3 regions of the Mesorhizobium kamtschaticum genome follow, and region 1 is predicted to be linked to each of the others. Evidence: predicted binding sites of a transcription regulator. Region 1 holds the regulator's gene; each other region holds the start of a gene.
What was found. The regulator PhoB, encoded in region 1, activates phosphate uptake and scavenging genes when phosphate is short. The targets are predictions, from matches to a motif close to TGTCATNNANCTGTCAT.
Positions count from the first base shown of each region.

Region 1 (4,154 bases):
GTCGCTGAATTTCCTCTCCGTCGCCGTCATCGACTATGCCGGCCAGGTGGTATCAGAGGAACAGCGCCGGCTGGACACGCTGACCATGTCGCGCGAAGCGCTGATCGGCGAATGCGTCGCCATCGTACGGCGGCGCCTCGACGATCCCGATATCGACGTGCGCAGCGTCGCTCGCATCGCGCTGGCGATCCAGGGCATCACCGACACCGAGGCCCGGGCGATGCTCTGGTCGCCGATCACGCCGCAGACCGACATCGCCTTCGCCGACATACTCGAAGCCGAGTTCCGCATCCCCGCCACCATGGAGAACGACTGCAACATGATGGCGGTGGCGCTGCGCTGGCGCGATCCCGAGCGCTACCGCGACGACTTCATCGCCATCCTTCTGTCGCACGGCATCGGCATGGGCCTGGTGCTGAAGGGCGAGCTGTTCACCGGCACTCATTCCTCGGGCGGCGAGTTCGGCCACATGATCCACCGGCCAGGCGGCGCGCTCTGCCGCTGCGGGCGCCGCGGCTGCGTCGAGGCCTATGCCGGCAACTATGCCATCTGGCGCAACGCCAGGCAGCTCAGTGAGGACACCGAGCCGGTCGCCGACGTCAGCGACACGCAGATGCGGGCACTCGCCGCCACCGCAAGGGAAAGAGACGGACCTGAGCGCGAAGCCTACCGCAAGGCCGGCGAGGCACTGGGCTATGGCCTCGGCAGCCTGTTCGCGCTGATCGATCCCGCACCCGTCGCCATGGTCGGCGTCAGTGCCGCCGCCTTCGACCTGATCGAGCCGGCATTGCGCGAGGCCATCGCCCAGACCGCCGGCGGCCAGCACTCGAAATCGATTTCCTTCGACACCGAACCGAACGAACTGCCGCTGATCCGCGAGGGCTGCGCCATGCGTGCGCTGACCTTCGTCGACCAGGAGATTTTCGCACCGGGCGTGCAGGCACGAGCTGGCGCCGGAAAGAGCGTGGCCTGAGCACGACCGATGTCCATGATGAAGAGCTACAAGAACCGACTTGGCGTGACATATTACCTGCCGGACTTCGGCCCTCCCGTTCACTGGCTCATGAATGTCTCGTCCGGAGACCCGGATCTGCCAGTCGTGTACTATTTCGAATGCGATGCTGAGAACCTTGGTTGTCGGGCAATCCACGTATACGCCGATGGTCGCGTGCTCCTCGCATATCCCGGAGGCCTCAACGGCGATCACCTGCCCGAAGGGGAACTGCCGACAGTAGAAGAGGTCGAGCAAGGTGACTGGCAAGTCCGCGAGATCACCAAAGCTGAATTCGACGCGCTTTGGGCTGCGCTGTCTCGCCTGGAAGGCACCGAGTGAACCCCAGACCGCCGTCTAATCTTCCCGAATAGCGTAGCCCGCACCGCGGATGGTGCGGATGACGTCCGGCATGCGGCCATTGTTGACCGCCTTGCGCAGCCGGCCGACATGCACGTCCACCGTGCGCTCGTCGATGTAGATCGTCTCGCCCCAGACATTGTCGAGCAGCTGGCTGCGCGAGAACACGCGGCCGGGATGGCGCATCATGAATTCGAGCAGACGGAATTCGGTCGGCCCGAGCCGGATCTCGCTCTTCTTGCGATAGACCCGGTGCGATTCACGGTCGAGCACGATGTCGCCGACCTTGAGCACACTGGACAGAACTTCCGGCTTGGCGCGGCGCAGCAGCGCCTTGACGCGAGCCATGAATTCCGGCGTCGAGAACGGCTTGACCAGATAGTCGTCGGCGCCGGTGGAGAGCCCACGTACGCGGTCGCTTTCTTCACCCCGCGCGGTCAGCATGATGATCGGCAGCCGCTCGGTCTCGGGCCGCATCCGCAGGCGCCGACAGAGTTCGATGCCGGACACCGCCGGCACCATCCAGTCGAGCACCAGAAGGTCGGGCACGTTCTCCTGCAGGCGGATTTCAGCCTCGTCGCCGCGCGGCACCACCTCCACCTGGTAGCCTTCGGATTCAAGATTGTAACGGAGCAGCACCCCCAGCGGCTCCTCATCCTCCACCACCATAATGCGTGGCGCGATCATCGATTGGTCACCTCTTGCGTCAGGCCGCGGGCGCCGACATCGCCGTCTCGTCCTGCTTGGGACGATTAGCGGGCAACTGCGTGCCGGTCAGGACATAGTAGGCGTTTTCGGCAATGTTGGTCACGTGGTCGCCGATGCGTTCGAGATTCTTGGCGCAGAACAGCAGATGCGTGCAAGCCGTGATGTTGCGCGGATCCTCCATCATGTAGGTCAGCAGTTCGCGGAAGACGGAGGTGTATTTGACGTCGATGCGTTCGTCGTCGGCGCGCAGCTTCGCCAGTGCCGCGGCATCGCGCGCCGCATACTCTTCGATCACGCCCTGCACCTGGATCAGCACCAGCTGTGCCATAGCGTCGATGGAATGCGACAGGTCGCGCGGCGTGGCGCTGAGACCGACGGTGCCGACGCGCTTGGCGATGTTCTTGGCAAGGTCGCCAATGCGCTCGAGATCGCCAGCCATGCGGATCGAGCCGACGACATGACGCAGATCGTCGGCCATTGGCTGGCGCTTGGCGATCAGCGTGATGGCGCGGTCGTCGAGTTCGCGCTGGCGCGCGTCCATGATGGCATCGTCGGAGACCACGCGCTGTGCCAGCGCATTGTCGGAATTCAGCAGCGCCTTGGTGGCGCCACCGACCATCGAGCCGGCTAGATCGCCCATGTCGCTGATCAGCCTGCTGATCTGTCCGAGATCCTCGTCGAAGGCTGCGACTGTGTGTTCGGCCATGATCCTGGTCCTCGTATGCGTGAGATCAGCCGAAGCGGCCGGTGATGTAGTCTTGCGTGCGCTTCTCGCGAGGCGACGTGAAGATCTTCTCGGTTTTGTCGAACTCGACCAGTTCGCCCAGATACATGAAAGCAGTCTGCTTCGAGACGCGCGCCGCCTGCTGCATGTTGTGGGTGACGATGACGATCGTGTAGTCGGCCTGCAGCTCGTCGATCAGCTCCTCGATCTTGGCGGTCGACAGCGGGTCGAGCGCCGAGGCCGGCTCGTCGAGCAGGATGACTTCCGGCTTCACGGCCACGGTACGGGCGATGCACAGCCGCTGCTGCTGCCCGCCTGACAGGCTGAGGCCGCTGGCATTGAGCTTGTCCTTGACCTCGTTCCACAGGGCTGCGCGCTTCAGCGCCTGCTCAACGCGGCCGTCCATCTCGGCCTTGCTGATCTTCTCATAGAGCCTGACGCCGAAGGCGATGTTCTCATAGATCGACATCGGGAACGGCGTCGGCTTCTGGAACACCATTCCGATCTTGGTGCGCAGCAGGTTGAGGTCTTGCGAACGGTCGAGAACGTTCTGACCGTCGAGCAGCACCTGGCCCTCGGCGGTCTGCTTGGGATAGAGTTCATAGATGCGGTTGAAGACGCGCAGCAGCGTCGACTTTCCGCAACCCGACGGTCCGATGAAGGCGGTGACACTGCGCTCGGGCAGCGATAGCGTGATATCCTTCAGCGCCTTCGACTGGCCGTAGTAGAAGTTGAGGTTCTTGACCTCGATCTTTACCTTGGCGGCTGCCTCGGCGGCGATCGTCATGTCTGGAGACAACATCTGGCTCATTTGTCCTCTCTGCGTCCGGTCAGGCTGCGCGCAACGATGCTGAGCGCGAGAACCGTCAATGTGATGATGAGTGCGCCAGTCCAGGCCAGCTGCTGCCATTCCTCGTAAGGGCTGAGAGCGAACTGGAAGATGGTGACTGGCAGGCTGGCCATCGGCGCGTTGAGATTGCTCGACCAGAACTGGTTGTTCAGCGCCGTGAAAAGAAGGGGTGCCGTCTCGCCGGAGATGCGGGCGATGGCCAGCAATATGCCGGTGACGATGCCCGACATTGCGGCGCGGTAGGCAACCGACTTGATGACCACCCAGCGCGGCGCACCGATCGCGGTGCCGGCTTCGCGCAAGGCGTTGGGCACCAGGTTGAGCATATCTTCAGTGGTGCGCACGACGACCGGGATGACCAGGATGGCAAGCGCGACGGCGCCGGCGATCGCCGAGAAGTGCCCCATAGGCCGCACCATCAGCTCATAGACGAACAGGCCGATAATGATCGACGGCGCCGACAGAAGGATGTCGTTGATGAAGCGCACCACGGTGGTGAGTTTCGAGAAACGGCCGTATTC
Region 1 covers NZ_CM149691.1:1,790,729-1,794,882, reverse strand. The annotation lists gene AC0V7N_RS08825 (ROK family protein) at 1-973, shown strand, start outside; gene AC0V7N_RS08820 (DUF6881 domain-containing protein) at 989-1,333, shown strand; gene phoB (phosphate regulon transcriptional regulator PhoB) at 1,349-2,038, opposite strand; gene phoU (phosphate signaling complex protein PhoU) at 2,058-2,765, opposite strand; gene pstB (phosphate ABC transporter ATP-binding protein PstB) at 2,791-3,594, opposite strand; gene pstA (phosphate ABC transporter permease PstA) at 3,591-4,154, opposite strand, start outside.

Region 2 (4,154 bases), 1.9 Mb from region 1:
CATGAAGAACCACGATAAGCGCGCGCCGCTCGATCCGACCGACATCGCCATTGTCGAGGCCATGCAGGAGAACGGCCGCATCGGCATGTCGGAACTTGGCCGAAGGGTCGGCCTGTCGCAACCGGCAACCTCCGAGCGGGTCAAGCGGCTGGAGGAGCGCGGCGTCATTGCCGGCTACACCGCGGTGATCGATCCGACGGCGCTGGGTCTCGGCATGATGGCCATCATCCGCGTGCGCACCACGCATGAGCACATCCGCCCGTGCCTGAAGCAGTTCGCCGAAATGCCTGAGATTACCGAGGTGCATCGGCTGACCGGCGAGGATTGCTTCATCCTGAAGGTGGTCGTGCCCTCGCCCGCCCACCTTGAAACCATCGTCGACGCCGTGGCGCGCCATGGTGCGGTCACCACGGCGCTGGTGCTGCGCAGCGAGACGCCGAAGCCGATCGGCCGCCCGCTGATCCGGCGATCAGGCGGTTAGCGGCCCAAGCCTACCGGCTGAGGTCAAGCGCCGCACTCAGATCCCCCATCGGCGGCTGGTCGTTGTTGCGCAGCGCCTTGTCGCGGGCGACGATGCCGGTCAGCACCGGCAGATCAAAGCGCGCGGTGATGAAGCGCAGGATCGACGTCGTGTCGTACTGCGTGTGGTCGACCGTACCCATCTTCGCATAGGGCGAGATGATGAAGGCCGGGATGCGGTTGCCGGGTCCCCAGCGGTCGGCCTTGGGCGGCGCGACATGATCCCAGAAGCCGCCATTCTCGTCATAGGTGACGACCACCAGCATGTGGCCCCATTGCGGGCTCTTCTCCAGATGCGCGACGAGGTCGGCCAGATGCTGGTCGCCGCTCGCCACATCGGTATAGCCGCCGTGCTCGTTGAGATTGCCTTGCGGCTTGTAGAAGCTGACGGCCGGCAGCTTGCCGTCATCGATCGCCTTGATGAATTCGGCGCCGTCCAGGCCGCCATCCCTGAGATGCGCGGTCCGCGCGGCGGTGCCGGGCGCATAGGCGGCGAAATAGTTGAACGGCTGGTGGTGGAACTGGAAGTTCGGCACCGGCGTCGCGTTCTTGCCATCGAGCGTCGCTTGCCAGGCGCCGGAATACCAGGCCCAGTCGATGCCTTTGAGTGACAGGAGATCGCCGATGGTGATGTCGTGCTGCGGCGGCAGTGTAGTCGGCTGCGCCGGATCGGCCAAGGCCTTGTCACCGCCTTCGACCGGCTTGTTGGCGCTCGGCTGATAAGGCGGCTGCATGGTGTTGACGGCGTAGAAGTCGGGCGTGATGGCGCCGTCATTGACGAATTTCGGCACACCGCCGAGCGCCGAGGCCGGCGAATTGTCGGCCACCTTCAGCGTCTTGCCATCCGCCTCGACGACGGCGATCTGCCCTTTCACCGGGCTGGTGTCGGCATGCGGATAGACCGGCACGCAGGCGCAGGCGAGCTGGAAATGGTTGAGGAACGAGCCGCCAAAGGCGCCCTGGAAGAAATTGTCGGCCAGCACGTATTTCTTCGCCACCGCCCACATCGGCAGGCCGGAGCCGTCATAATGGCCCATCACCAGCCCGCCGGCATCGGCCCAGGCGACGAACTTGTCGTTCCGGCCAGCGTCGATCTGCATCTGCTCCTGGTAGAAGCGGTGCCAGAGGTCGCGCGTGATGACGGAGGTCTTCTCGTTGAAGCCGGCAGCGTCGTCGATGGCGAAGCTGGCATTGCTGAGATGCGCCGACTGCGCCTCGGTCACAACAGGCGTCACCCCCTTGCCGGTCAGCCCACCCCAGGCCGGCGGCAGTTCGGTGAGCGGCTTGCCGTCACGGTCAAGCTGACGCACCTGGTCGGCCGAGACATTGGCCAGCCCATTGGCGCCGGGGAAACCACCATAGAGATTATCGAAGCTGCGGTTCTCGGCATAGATGACGACGACGGTGTCGATCTTGTCGTAACCGGGAGGGGCGGCGTGGGCAGCAGTGGCGAACGATGCCAGCGCCGTCGAGGCGAGGCAAAGCGAGAGAAAAGACCTGGTCATGGGAAGATGCCTCGTGGCTAGGGGATGGCTGGAGGAATTTTTCGACGCTAGGGCTGGTGCTTGTCAGCTTTGTGACATCTCGGCGTGTGCATGTGGATAGCAGGAAACGCCAGCCCGACAGCGCCCCCTCTGTCCTGCCGGACATCTCCCCCACGAGGGGGGAGATTGGCAGCTTTCGCGACCGCGCCTTTTCAAACTTTGGTGATTGGCGAAAGCCGAGACGACATCCAATCTCCCCCCGTGTGGGGGAGATGTCCGGCAGGACAGAGGGGGGCGCGAGGGAACGCAGCGCAGACGAAGTTGAACCTCACCAGCGGTCATCAATCCGTAGCAATACACTTCTAGCCAAGGGCAAACGGACTGGACTGCCCATGACACGATGGAAATCCGCTGCCTTCGCAACTTTTGCCGGCATCACGATCTTATGGCCAGCCGACGGCCTGCCAGCGGGCAGCGTCCACCCCGGCCCGCTATCGCGCGCCGACGCCTTCGCCAGGGCGCAGGCACTGACCGCGCTTGGCAAAAAGATGTTCTTCGACCCGGCGCTGTCGGCGTCGGGCAAGCAGGCCTGTTCGTCCTGCCATGACCCGCACCACGCCTTCGGCCCGGCCTCGGCCTCGCCGGTCGAGATGGGCGGGTCAAACCTCGACCAGCCGGGCGTGCGCGCCGTGCCCTCGCTGCGCTACCTGCAGGCCGCGCCCGCCTTCACCGAGCATTTCTACGATTCCGAAGACGAGGGCGATGAGAGCGTCGACAATGGCCCGACCGGCGGCCTGACCTGGGACGGCCGCGCCGACCATGGCAAGGACCAAGCGAAGATCCCCCTGCTCTCGCCCTTCGAGATGGCCAACAAGGATGAGGCCGCCGTCGCCGCCGCCTTGCGCAAGTCAGCCTATGCCGAAGAGTTCAAAGCAACCTTCGGCGACGAGGTGTTCGATCATCCGGGTGACGCCTTCGACGCCGCCGCCGAGGCGCTCGGCACCTTCGAGCAGAGTGCCGCCGATTTCTATCCCTATTCCAGCCGCTACGACGCTTTCCTCGCCGGCAAGGCCGAGCTCACGGCACAGGAAATGCGCGGCCGCGCGCTGTTCGAGGACGGGACCAAGGGCAATTGCGCCAGCTGCCATCTCAGCGAACCGGCCAATGACGGCGAGCCGCCGCAATTCACCGATTTCGGCCTGATCGCCATCGCCGTGCCGCGCAATGCGGCGATCCCGGCCAATGCCGATCCCAGCTATATCGATCTCGGCCTGTGCGGCCCGCTGCGCACCGACTTCCACGGCCGCAGCGAATATTGCGGCCTGTTCAAGACGCCGACCCTGCGCAACGTCGCGCTGCGCAAAAGCTTCTTCCACAACGGCACCTTCCACACGCTGCGCGACGCCGTCGCCTTCTACGTTAGCCGCGACACCGACCCCGGCCATTGGTACCCCAGAAATGCCGACGGCACGGTCAATAAATATGACGATCTGCCAAAGGCTTACTGGCCGAACTTAAATCAGGATCCGCCCTTCAACGGCAAAAAGCCCGGCGACAAGCCGGCGCTGAACGACGCCGAGATCGACGATATCGTCGCGTTTCTCGGCACGCTCACCGACGCCGATCAGCAGGCGGTGCCAGCGAACTGAACCGCCCTGCCCATTTTGGCCTGCCCGCTGGCGAAAGAAAGGGTTCTGGATTTGCCGGATTTGATGCGCCGCAACGCTTGGGACCGGTAAAGAAAGACATATCCCATTAGCGCTTCCTAAACCGCTCTACGATAACCCTCGTCACTCGATGGTGGGACTCTGATGAACGCATTCAGGCGAGCGGCCGGATTTGTTGTGATCCTGTTGACCGGCGCGGCGACGCTGGCGGCGTTGCATATCGATGCCCAGCGAAACTTCGCGCTGGCCAAGGAGCGCTATCTCGAGAATTCCCAGGCAGCTTCCAGAGCGACGGCCAAGACCGTCGAAGACGCCTTGCGGGCCGTCTATGAAAATGTGCGGACCTTGACCTATCTGCCCAGCGTCCGAAACCTCGACCGGCACGGCACCAATCTGGGCGACGAAGGCCGCGCGACAATCCAGCAGATCTACAACAACCTCGCCAACAACGTCTCCATTTCCGAGGTTTACTTCCTGCCGCTGG
Region 2 covers NZ_CM149691.1:3,702,006-3,706,159, reverse strand. The annotation lists gene AC0V7N_RS18305 (Lrp/AsnC family transcriptional regulator) at 2-481, shown strand; gene AC0V7N_RS18300 (acid phosphatase) at 492-2,024, opposite strand; gene AC0V7N_RS18295 (cytochrome-c peroxidase) at 2,396-3,652, shown strand; gene AC0V7N_RS18290 (EAL domain-containing protein) at 3,815-4,154, shown strand, end outside.
Region 2: AC0V7N_RS18300 (acid phosphatase) is a predicted target of PhoB. The motif match lies at 2,085-2,101, and genes of this name have one in related genera.

Region 3 (4,154 bases), 3.6 Mb from region 1:
AGTTCCGTCACTTCCAGATGCCGGCCGACGCCATCTCTTTCGCCGACAAGTTGCCGACCGTGGTCTGGCGCGGCGATCTCAACAATCCGATCAGGACACGGTTTCTGCAAGCGGCGCGCGACCTGCCATTCTGCGATGCCGGCTCGCACAAGCCCAACGCGCCGGCCGAATACGCCAAGCCCTTTCTCAGCATCAGCCAGCACCAGCGCTATCGCTACATCGTCTCGCTCGAGGGCAATGACGTGGCGACCAACCTGAAATGGATCTTGAACTCGAAGTCGCTCTGCCTGATGCCGCCGCCGACCTACGAGACATGGTTCGCGGAGCGGCAGCTCGAAGCCAATGTGCACTATGTGCCGCTCGATCCGGATTTCGCTGATCTCGGCGAAAAGGTGGCTTATTTCGAAAGGCACCCGGCGAAGGCAGAGCGCATCATCGCGGCCGCGAATGGCTATTGCCGGATATTCAACGACGAACAGACCGAACAGGCGATCTCGCTTCTGGTGCTCTACAAATATTTCGTGCTGAGCGGCCAGATCAAGCCGGATGCCGAGGTCTGGCGCTACATTATGGGATAAGCAATTCCCGCGTCAAAAGGTGGGGACCGGCGAGCCTGGACCCGCCGGCCTCTCGTCAAACCTGTACCTATACGCCGCTTCGGTCAATCACGAGATCGGCAGCACCGAAGCGAGCCTTTGCCGTCAGTTGCTGGTGCCAGTACGGGTAGAGCAAAGGCGGACGGCTGACCGCGTCGAGGCGCTGGCGTTCCTCAGGGCTGAGCTCCAGGCTTGCTGCCGCGAGATTGTCCTTGAGCTGGACATCGTTGCGGGCGCCGATCACCAGCGAGGAGACGGCAGGGCGGCCGAGCAGCCAGGCAAGCGCCACTTGCGCCGCCGACACGCCGCGGGCCTTGCCGATCTCGACCAGCACATCGACGATCCGCCACAGCCGGTCCTCGTCGCGGATCGGCGGTTCGGACCAGCCGGCGAGCTGCCGCGCGGTCGGGCTGTCGCGGCGGTATTTGCCCGACAGCAAGCCGCCGGCGAGCGGGCTCCACACCAGCACGCCCAGTCCCTGGTCGACCGAAATCGGCAGCAGCTCGTATTCGGCCTCGCGAGCCTCCAGCGTGTAGTGGATCTGCTGGGTGACGAAGCGCTGCTGGTGACGGCTGTCGCTGGTGGCGAGCGCCTTCATCACCTGCCAGCCGGACCAGTTGGAGCAGCCGATATAGCGCACCTTGCCCTGGCTGACCAAAGTGTCGAGCGCGGCGACCGTTTCCTCGACCGGGGTAAGGCCGTCCCATTGGTGGACGAAATAGATGTCGATGACATCGGTCTTCAGCCGCTTCAGGCTCCTTTCACATTCGCGGATCAGATGGTGGCGCGACAGGCCTTCGTCGTTCGGCCCGCTGCCGATCCGCATGCGCGCCTTGGAGGCGATCAGCACATCGTTCTTGCGCTTGCCGCCAAGCGCCTCGCCGATGATCTCCTCCGACAGGCCGTTCGAATAGACATTGGCGGTGTCGATGAGATTGATGCCGGCGTCGATGCACATGTCGATCATCCGCTTGGCTTCGGTAAGATCGCTGTTGCCGACCGCGGCGAATGGCCCGGTGCCACCGAAGGTCATGGTGCCCAGGGTCAGTGTCGAAACCTTCAGGCCTGAACGGCCGAGAGTACGGTATTCCATGTTAGTCCTCGCGATTGTGTTGAATTGGGGCGCCGCCAAAGGGCAGCCCGGAATGCGACCAGGCATTTGTAGGACAATTTGGTCGGCTTGTCGCCATGCCAGGACGACGGATCGATCGTACCTCGCGGGATTGGCAGTGACGGCAATGGCGCTCGGGCTGCAATAAAACCGTCACTGCCGGCCTATATTGAATTCGGCTAAGGTGTTTCCATTCCAGGCCGCAGGCCAGCAGTTTGGGGTGCCGGACATGAACCGACAGGCTTGCAAGCGGAGCGACCGATATGACCGAGCTGAGACAGAATTCTCCCGCCAAGGACTGGCTTGAAGCCGAACTCGCCGACACGCTCGACGAAGATTATGAGCTCGAAATGTCGGAGCCGGCGCTGTCGATGGAGATCGCCAAGATCTATAAGAACGCGCATCCGCCTTCGATCGATCGCATGCAATATTTTCGTGACCTGATCAGCCTGCAGTCGGAATTGATCAAGCTGCAGTCCTGGGTCGCCTATCACAAGAAGAAGCTGGTGGTGATCTTCGAGGGCCGCGACTCCGCCGGCAAGGGCGGCGTCATCAAGCGGATCACCCAGCGGCTCAATCCGCGCATCTGCCGCGTCGTGGCGCTGCCGGCGCCGACCGAGCGCGAGAAGTCGCAATGGTATTTCCAGCGCTATGTGCCGCATCTGCCGGCAGGTGGCGAGATCGTGCTGTTCGACCGCTCCTGGTACAACCGCTCCGGCGTCGAACGGGTGATGGGATTTGCCGATGGAGGTCAGGTCGAGGAATTTTTCCGCGACGTGCCGGAGTTTGAGCGCATGCTGGTGCGCTCGGGCATCACCGTGGTCAAATACTGGTTCTCGATCACCGATGAGGAACAGCAGATGCGCTTCCTGATGCGCATCCACGACCCGATGAAGCAATGGAAGCTGTCGCCCATGGATTTGCAGTCGCGCGTGCGCTGGGAGCAGTACACCAAGGCCAAGGAAGAGACCTTCGCCCGCACCAACATTCCCGAAGCGCCCTGGTTCATCGTCGAGGGCAACGACAAGAAGCGGGCGCGGCTGAACTGCATCGATCATCTGCTCAAGCAGATGCCGTATGAAGAGGTGCCGCACGAGGAGATCACGCTGCCGGAACGCGTCTTCAATCCCGAATACGAACGCCAGACGCTGCCGCGCGAGCTTTACGTGCCGGAGAAGTATTGAGGGGTTCTTCCTTCTCCCCGTTTACTGACGGGGAGAGGGAGCTGTCGTTACGTCCGCTTGATGACCACATGCGTGGCGAGCGCCGTCGCCACCTGCTCGGTGCACTGGTAGCCCAGCTTCAGCATATCAATCCCGGCAAAAAGGTTCTCGCCTCTGCCAAGCAGCACCGGCGAGATTGCCAGATGCATCTCGTCGATCAACCTCTCCTGCAGATATTGCCGAATAGTGGCGACGCCGCCACCAACCCGCACATCCTTGCCATCAGCCGCCGCCTTCGCCTGGTCGAGCGCCGAATGGATGCCGTCGGTGACGAAATAAAAGGTCGTGCCACCTTCCATCGTGATGGGCGCACGCTCGTGGTGCGTCAGCACGAAAACCGGTACATGGTAGGGCGGGTTGTCGCCCCACCAGCCTTTCCAGCTGTCGTCAGGCCATTCGCCGCGGATCGGCCCGAACATGTTGCGGCCAAGGATCCAGGCGCCGACATTCTCGAAGCTGCGCGCCGCGAACGCCTCGTTGATGTCGGTGGTGCCGCCATCTTGTCTGAGCACCATCTCACGGAAGGTGCGAGTGTCGACAAACCACTTGTGCAAGGATTCCCCGCCGACGCCGAGCGGATTTTTCAGATCCTGATCAGGGCCAGCGCCATAGCCGTCGAGCGATAGGGTGAAAGCGTTGACGCGAAGTTTGGGCATGGAGATACTCCTCGATAACCAATTATGTTTTGCAAGCGGTTTCTTGTAGCAAACCGATTGCAGATCACAAGCGGTGTTCCCCACGATGCAGACACGTCCTGACATCGTCGCCAAGTGACGTCCGGAATGTTGCGTAGTGATGCGCTGGGGTGGCCACTGGTGGCCGCCGAAACAGCCGCGATATCAGGCTATTCGCCGGTGAGTTCCATGAAGCGGATGTGGTTGCTGAACGGGTCGATGACCTCGACCGTCAGCCTTCCGTCCTCCTGTTCCAGACCAGGCTTCATGTAGCGGTAGTCCTTGGCCGCAAGCTCTTTGTGAAAGTCGCGGATGCCTTTCATGTAGACGACCATGTTGCCGCCCGGCGTCGCGTCGCCGGCATGTTCGGACAAATGCAGGACAAGGTTGCCGCGCGAGACCTGCGTATAAAGCGGGAAGTTGTCGCCGTAGCGGTGCTCCCAGTCCGCGGCGAAGCCGAGGTAGCCGAGATAGAATTCGTGCGCCTTGGCGACGTCGAAGATGCGCATGATCGGCGCTGTCCGTTCGAAAATGATCGTTTCCTGCCGGG
Region 3 covers NZ_CM149691.1:5,343,446-5,347,599, reverse strand. The annotation lists gene AC0V7N_RS26715 (glycosyl transferase family 90) at 1-578, shown strand, start outside; gene AC0V7N_RS26710 (aldo/keto reductase) at 646-1,689, opposite strand; gene ppk2 (polyphosphate kinase 2) at 1,971-2,891, shown strand; gene AC0V7N_RS26700 (dihydrofolate reductase family protein) at 2,939-3,586, opposite strand; gene AC0V7N_RS26695 (glyoxalase superfamily protein) at 3,775-4,154, opposite strand, start outside.
Region 3: ppk2 (polyphosphate kinase 2) is a predicted target of PhoB. The motif match lies at 1,848-1,864, and genes of this name have one in related genera.